2 regions of the Terrabacter sp. 01T434 genome follow, and region 2 is predicted to be linked to the other one. Evidence: riboswitches for the same ligand, from Rfam matches in the RefSeq annotation. Region 2 holds a riboswitch; the other holds the start of a gene.

Region 1 (3,952 bases), on a different contig from region 2:
AGGGCTGCGGATGCCGGGAGCCGTTCACGGGACCTAGCACGGGCGCGGCCTACGATCGACCGCATGCCTGACCCGCTCGTGCGTGACGCCACCACCGACGACGCCGCCGCGTGCGCGGCGATATACGAGCCCTACGTCACCGGGACGACGGTGACCTTCGAGACCGACCCACCCGATGCCGCCGAGATGCGGCGCCGCATCGCCAAGGCGCAGGCGAGGCACGCCTTCCTCGTCCTGGAGGAGGACAGCGCGGTCGTCGGGTACGCGTATGCCGGCCCGTTCAAGGAGCGGGCCGCCTACCGGTGGTCGTGCGAGGTGTCCGTCTACCTCTCGCCGGACCGGCACGGGCGCGGCGGTGGTCGACGGCTCTACGAGGCGCTGCTCGCGCGGCTCACGGCGCGCGGCTACCGGATGGCCGCCGCCGGCATGACCCAGCCGAACGAGGCGAGCGCACGGCTGCACGCGGCGATGGGTTTCGAGCCGATCGGGACCTACCGCGGCATCGGCTGGAAGTTCGGTGCCGCGCGAGACGTCACCTGGGTCCAGCGACCTCTGGGCGACCCGGTGGCCCCGGGGCAGGATCCACCCGAGCCCACATGACCCTCGCGCAAGTCCGCCGGGGTGGACCTGGTGAGCTCGGGAGGGGCCAGATCGCCGCATCAAGTCCGCCGGGGTGGACTTGCGCGAGGTCGGGGGGCCAGATCGCCGCGCCAAGTCCGCCGGGGCGGAGCTGGCGCGGCGATCCAGGCGGTCTCAGGGGAGGGTGGGGTAGTCCGTGTAGCCCTCGGCGCCGCCGCCGTAGAAGGTCTGCGGGTTCGGCTCGTTGAGCGGGGCTCCCTCGCGCCAGCGGCGGACGAGGTCCGGGTTGGCGAGGAACTCGCGGCCCACCGCCACGACGTCACCGAGGTCGCGCTCGAGGATGTCCTCGACCTCCGCGAGGTTCGTCACCGACGAGAAGCCGGTGTTGAGGATGATCGGCCCGCCGAAGCGCTTGCGCAGGTCGCGGACGATGTCGGACTCCGGGTCGCCGAGGATGCTGAGGTAGGCGAGCCCGAGCGGCGCGATGCCCTCGACGAGGGACTCGTAGGTGGCCGCGGTGTCGGCCTCGTCCTCCTCGAGCACGCCCTGGATGTTGTGGGCGGGCGAGATGCGGATGCCGACCCGGTCGGCGCCGATCGCCTCGGCCACGGCCTTGGTGATCTCGACGACGAGGCGCGCACGGTTCTCCGGCGAGCCGCCGTAGGCGTCGGTGCGCTGGTTGCTCGACGGCGCGAGGAACTGGTGCGGCAGGTAGCCGTTGGCGGCGTGAACCTCGACGCCGTCGAGCCCGGCCGCGACGGCCTGGCGCGCAGCGTGGACGAACTCCGCCACGAGCGCGGGGATCTCGTCGGTCTCGAGGGCGCGCGGGACGGCATACGCCTGCTGACCCTTCGCGGTCACGATCTCGCCCGGCGCGGCGATGGCGCTCGGGGCGACGCTCTCGAGGCCGCCCTTGTTGTCGGGGTGCGCGATGCGACCGGCGTGCATGAGCTGGACGACCACGTGGCCCCCGCCTGCGTGCACGGCGTCCGCGACGAGGCGCCAGCCGGCGACCTGCTCGTCGGAGTGGATGCCGGGGGTGTCGAGGTAGCCCTGGCCAACGGCGCTCGGCTGGGTGCCCTCGGTGATGAGAAGGCCGGCGCTGGCGCGCTGGCCGTAGTACTCGGCGTTGAGCTCGGTCGGCGCCTGGCCCTCGCCCGCGCGGTTGCGCGTCAGCGGTGCCATGACGAAACGCTGGGGGAGGTCCCAGCGGCCGATGCGGATGCTCTCGAAGGCCGTGGACACAGGCCTGCTCCTCACTGTCGGTGACTCTTGGGTGACTCGTTCGGTGGTGGTTGGCGGCAACCACCCGCAGCGGGTGGAGGTTTCAACTACCTGGGCGACAAGGCGCAGAGCCGGAGGAACATTCCCGTTTGTCCAGGGTTGCCGGGGGTTGTCGAGGGGTTGGCGGGGGTATGCCGAAGGGGAGGACGCCGCAGCATCCTCCCCTTCGGACAGCGCTCAGTTCGCGAGGAACTCCGCAACCATCGACGCGTCGGTCACGGCGCGTAGATGAACTGCATCCCCGAGCTGAGGGTGACGGTGCGCGTGTCGTAGTTGTAGGCGCCGGCCGTCGCGTTCATCTCGATGATCGTCACCTGGTTGCCGTTGACGGCCGTGACCCAGCCGACGTGCCCCACGCTGGAGGAGCCGGCGACGCCGGGCTGCATGACGATGATCGAACGCGTCCGCGGCATGCTGCCCACGGTGTAGCCCGCGGACCGGGCGCCAGAGGCCCACGCCATCGCGTTGCCGGTCCAGCCACCGGGGTAGTAGCCCTCGGACTGGTACCACTTGTTGAGCGCGCCCCACGTGCACTGGCCCGGGGTGGCCCAGTTGTGCGACGAGCGCATGCCCGACGAGGCGCCGGGGACGGCGGTGTTGCTGCTCGACTTCGTCGACGAGGTGCTCGTCGTGAGCGTCGTGCGGGTCAGGTCGCGCGAGGCGCGTGCGGCAGCGGCCTGGCGGGCGGCGGCAGCGGCCTGGCGAGCGGCCGCAGCCTGGGCGGCAGCAGCCTCACGTGCGGCCTTGACCTGGATGTCCTCGATGACCGTCGGCGCCGTCTTGGCGCCACGCTGGGCAGCGACCTGCTGCGCCGCGGGGGCGTAGCCGATCTTCGACAGCGCGGTCGGTGCGGCCGCAGCAGGCGCGTGGGCCGGGCCGACGGCGGCCGGGGCGGCGACCGTCGACAGGGTGTCGGCGCTGGCCGGGTTGGCGAAAGCGGCGACGAGGCCGCCGGCGGCGGCCACGACGGCTCCGGCCTTCATGGCCGGCTGAGCCGACTCACGAGCGAGGAGCCTGAGTTCGTAAAGGGAGTTGTGACGGCCCGGTGCACGGTGGCGGCCGCGGATGTTCTCTGAGTTCACGCTTGATGCCTCTCCGCGCCTACGAAGTTAGCTGTCGGGTTCGGGCGGAAAGGTGCCCGGGCTGCCTCCACCTCACGATCAGGTCGTGCGGCGGTGCGGTCTTCACCCCAAGGACATCCGAAATCGTTGCGTCGGACGTCCGGAGAAACGTGTGGTTCCTCCGCTCCTGTCACAAGGTTTGATCTCCCTCGCCAGGCGGTGACAGGACTAGGCGGTCCACCTCGCGAGAGCCCGACCTGGTGGCCGGGCTCCCGGAAGACTAAACGAGTCGACTGGCAAATGTCACGCCACGGTAACGACGCGGCGCCGGAGAGATCCTTGAATGTCCTCTTTGCAGGTCTTTGCCGCGGCTTTACCCGGCGCTGAATGAGACGTAGGTCACAGGTAAACGGGCAACGGGGTCGAGGGCCCACTGATAAGTCGCTCCGTCCCCGTCCGGCGCATGCCGCCAGACAGGACGTGGCTCTCAGGTGACGGTGGAGAGGTGGCCGAAGACGACGACGTTGTCGCGGTACTCGTTGCGGCTGTCGGTCGGTCCGCCGCAGGTCACGAGACGGATCTCGGCCTGGGTGAAGTCGCCCTTGTAGACGAGCTCGGTCGGGAACTGCGTCTTCTTGAAGGCTGCGACCCGGTCGACCGTGAAGGTCAGGTGCGAGCCGTCGCGGCGGGAGACCTTGACGACGTCGCCCGCCTTCACCCGGCTCAGCTCGTAGAAGATGCCCGGCACCCCCGAAGGCGTGTCGACATGGGCGGCCAGGACGGCGGGTCCGAGCTGGCCCGGGGTGGGCCCGGCGCCGTAGAGCCCGACCTCCTGTGCCGTTCCCGGGACGGAGATCGTCCCGTCCCTCTGGATGCCGAGCGGCACGAAGTGTGTCGAACGCACGCCGATCGACGGGATCTCGATCCCGGTCGGCTCGGAGGCCTCGAGGAAGTTCCCGATGCCGCTGGCCCCACCCCTCGCGGGCGATGACGTACCAGGCACCGAGCGGGGTGCCGCTGGCGCGCCC
Region 2 (3,952 bases):
CAGATCCACCGCACCGCGCGTCCCCGGCCGCAGACATCGACGGGGCCTTCCAGCCCGTTCTCGTGCCCAAGCGGCTCCAGACGGTTCCCCAGGGCCCCCAGGCGACGGCGCACATCTCACCCGAGACGGGCGATGCGTCCTCCCTTGCGGCGACCGAGTCTGGAGTTGTGGGCCTGGCTGTCAGGCCACACATCACGTCCCTCGGCGACGCACCTGCGCTCTCTCGGCAGGCCGGCGCCCGACGGACACGAGCCTAGGGAGCAACGCATGGACTCCATGACCAACAGCTTCGGGGAGGTCCTCCTCTGGAGCTTCTGGTTCTTCATCTGGATCGCCGCCATCATGGTGTGGTTCCGGTGCATCTTCGACCTCTTCAGCGACTCCGAGCTCAGCGGCTGGGCCAAGGCCGGCTGGTCCATCGTCCTGATCTTCCTGCCCTGGCTCGGCGCCCTCATCTACCTGATCGCCCGCGGCCGGAGCATGACGAAGCGGCAGATGTCCGCCGCGGCCGAGCGGCAGGCCGCGCAGGCCGACTACATCCAGCAGGTAGCGGGGACGAGCACCACCACCCCTGCCTCGCAGATCGCCGACGCCAAGGCCTTGCTCGACTCGGGAACCATCACCCAGTCGGAGTTCGACGGGCTCAAGGCGAAGGCCCTCGCCTGACGCCGTCCGCCCGACCAAAGTTTTCCACGACCGAGAGGAACGCACCATGTCAGACGAAACGCCACTGATCGACACCATCGCGGACATGACCGCCGCATCCGTCGTACGGGCGAACCTCAGCCCCGAGGTGCTCATGCTCGTACGCCTGGCCGCGCTGGCGGCCGTCGACGCCCCCGCCAGTTCTTACGTGCTCAACATCGCGGCGGCCGCCGACACCGAGCTGACGCTGGAGGACGCCCAGAGCGTGCTCGTTGCCGTGGCGCCCATCATCGGCGGCCCCAAGGCCATGTCAGCCGGCGAGAAGATCACCACGACCCTCGGCCTGATGATCGCCACCGCGGTCCAGGCGGAGCTCGAGGCGGAGGCGCAGGCCGGAGGCGCCGCAGACGACACCTGACCGTGGTCCGGCGGCCCGGCGGCCCGGCGAAGGTCAGACGGTCTGGGTGGCCACCCCGCGCAGGAGCGCGAGGTAGTCCTCGACCGGATGTGCCCCCGACACCGCGGCATACCCGTTGGCGACGACGAACGGTGTCGCCGTGACTCCCATGGACCGCGCCTGCTCCTCGTCGGCCCGCACGTGCTCGGCATACGTCTCGGAGGCGAGGACCGCGGAGACGCGACGCTCGTCGAGTCCGCACTCGGCCGCAAGGCGCTGCAGGACCTCGTGGTCGTCGATGGCGAGGCCTTCGGTGAAGTGGGCCGCGTGGAAGCGCTCGACCGCGGCCGACCGCAGGGCCGGCCCACCCATCTCCCCGGCGAGGGCGCACAGCCGGTGGGCGTCGAAGGTGTTGGCGCGCACCGCGCGGTCCCAGTCGAAGACGAGGTCGTCAGCCTGGGCCACCTCGCTGGCCTTGGCGTTGAGGAGCCGACCGGCGCCCGCGTCACCGTGCTGCATCGACAGGTGCTCGTCCACGGGCACCTGGCCGCCCACCGGCACGTCGGGGTGCAGCTCGAAGGAGCGCAGGCGCACGCTGACGTCGTGCGGTCGCTCGAAGGCTGCGACGGCAGCCTCGACGCGGCGCTTGGCGATCCAGGAGTACGGGCAGGTCAGGTCGCCCCAGAGGTCGAGCTCGATGAGGGTCGTGGACTCGGCAGCAGGCTGGTCGGTCATCGACTCAGTCAACCACGGGCGCCTGCCGGGCCGGGAGATGCGTGATGCCCCCACCGACGTCGGTGGGGGCATCACGTATGCGGCGTGAGAGGTGTCGCTCAGAAGCGGCCGTAGCCCGAGGGCGTGGTCCAGATCGAGTGGTTGCCGACCGTCGTGCCGGAACGCTGGGCGTCGATCAGGCGGCCCGGGCTGACGTAGATGCCCACGTGGTAGGCAGGCGTACCGAAGAACACCAGGTCGCCGGGGCTGGGGCTGCTGACCCGCGTGGCCGCCGACTGCTGGGCCGAGGCCGTGCGCGGGATCGAGATGCCGGCCTGGCGGTAGACGTACGAGGTGAAGCCCGAGCAGTCGAAGCCGGAGGGGGTGGTGCCGCCGTAGACGTAGGGCACACCGAAGAGCGACTGCGCGATGCCGACGATGCCGCTGGCACTCGGGGCAGGTGCCGGGGCGGGGGCCGCAGCCGGAGCGGCGTTGAGCGCGGGGCGCTGGGCCGAGGTGGAGCGCGAGGCGCGCTGCGTGGCGGCCTGACGAGCAGCGGCGGCCTGCGCGGCGGCGGCCTGGTCGGCTGCAGCCTGCTTCGCGGCCTGGGCTGCGGCCAGCTCATCGGCGGCCTTCTGCTGGGCGGCACGCTCGGTCTTGACCTGGATGTCCTCGATCACGAGGGGCTTGACCTGGGCCTGCTTGAGGGCGGGCGCGGCGTAGCCGATCGAGGACAGGGCGTTGCCGGCAGCCGGGGTGCCGACCTGCGGGCCCACTGCGGCGGGCGCGGTGACGCTGCTCGTGCCGTCGGCGGCGTTCGCCGTGCCGGCGAACGAGGCGACGAGGCCACCCGTGGCCGCCACGATCGCGGCGCCCTTCACGGCGGGCTGAGCAGACTCCTTGGCGATCGTCTTGAGCTCTGCGATCGCGTTGAATCGACCGGGGGCGCGATGGCGCCCGGGAACGTTCTGAGCCACGGTTGACCTCTCGACGCCTGCGAGGTGAGCTGTCGGGTTCGGGCTGGAGGTACTGCCCGGCCTTCGCTCGGACCAGGTTCGGTCCACGGAGGGCTTCACCCCAAGGGCGTCTCTCGACGCCCGGAGAAAGTGGTTCCCCCGCTCCTGCCATGCGGTTCGTGCCGAGCCACGTGGTCGATGGCAGGACTAGGCGGTTCGACCCGGGGCACTCGCTCGACGGGGAGAGCAAGTTCGCCCACCGTACCCAAGTCAGTGGGCCTTGTCACCCCGATGCCACGCGGAAGTAAAGGATTTTCAAACACTCGGCCAAGATGTGGCATAACCACACATATCGACCGTGCAATGCCGGGCAAACCCTGACGACTCCCGCTGGTCAGACGGACTGGCAGAAGACGTGGACGGCGACCGTGTAGGGCAGGGAGACGCCCGTGGACGGCTCGCTGCCCTCCCGGACGGCGACGACACGGGCACCGTCGCGCACGACCGCGACCCGGGCGCCGGGCATCACCCCCGCGCTCGTCAGCAGCGCCAGCGCCTCGGGGTCGACCTGCACGGGCTCGCCGATGCGCCGGATCGTCACGACCGCGGGGGCGTCGCCGACGGCGGCGGCCAAGGTGACCAGGCCGGTGAGGAAGTCCGCGTCCTGGCGCACGCCCAGCTCGTCGAGCCCCGGGATGGGGTTGCCGTAGGGCGACTCGAGACCCTCGCCGATGAGGCCGAGGATCTTGCGCTCGACCTTCTCGGACATGACGTGCTCCCACCGGCAGGCCTCGTCGTGGGCGTACTCCCACTCGAGGCCGATGACGTCGACGAGCAGGCGCTCGGCCAGCCGGTGCTTGCGCATGACACGGGTGGCGAGCAGCCGTCCGTGGTCGGACAGCTCGAGGTGACGGTCGCCCGAGACGGCGACGAGCCCGTCGCGCTCCATGCGGGCCACCGTCTGCGACACGGTGGGGCCCGAGTGGCCGAGACGCTCCGCGATGCGCGCGCGCAGGGGCACGATGCCCTCCTCCTCGAGCTCGAAGATGGTGCGCAGGTACATCTCGGTGGTGTCGATCAGGTCCGTCACGGTCATACCTTCTCAGAGTCGGGGAGCGCTCACGGACCGCTCGTCGCCGGGTCACGATCGCGAACCCGGGTCGGGTCGTGCCGTGGCACCCAGAGGCGCAGCCAGCCGGCCCCGACGACGGCACCCGCACCGAGCACCACGGCGGAGGCA

Evidence for each region. A riboswitch is a leader RNA that binds a small molecule or an ion and turns the genes downstream of it on or off. The one in region 2 is predicted to bind cyclic di-AMP.
Region 1: another riboswitch for cyclic di-AMP. It lies ahead of AC1DIW_RS20700 (CHAP domain-containing protein); the one in region 2 lies ahead of AC1DIW_RS12600 (C40 family peptidase).

What each region holds. Positions count from the first base shown of each region.
Region 1 covers NZ_JBFTPP010000012.1:112,422-116,373, forward strand. The annotation lists gene AC1DIW_RS20690 (N-acetyltransferase family protein) at 64-600, shown strand; gene AC1DIW_RS20695 (alkene reductase) at 754-1,824, opposite strand; gene AC1DIW_RS20700 (CHAP domain-containing protein) at 2,079-2,846, opposite strand; cyclic di-AMP (ydaO/yuaA leader) riboswitch at 2,950-3,136, opposite strand; gene AC1DIW_RS20705 (sortase domain-containing protein) at 3,412-3,952, opposite strand, start outside.
Region 2 covers NZ_JBFTPP010000005.1:293,572-297,523, forward strand. The annotation lists gene AC1DIW_RS12585 (SHOCT domain-containing protein) at 268-666, shown strand; gene AC1DIW_RS12590 (carboxymuconolactone decarboxylase) at 713-1,063, shown strand; gene AC1DIW_RS12595 (DsbA family oxidoreductase) at 1,097-1,777, opposite strand; gene AC1DIW_RS12600 (C40 family peptidase) at 1,876-2,733, opposite strand; cyclic di-AMP (ydaO/yuaA leader) riboswitch at 2,736-2,900, opposite strand; gene AC1DIW_RS12605 (iron-dependent transcriptional repressor DtxR) at 3,107-3,802, opposite strand; gene AC1DIW_RS12610 (MFS transporter) at 3,832-3,952, opposite strand, start outside.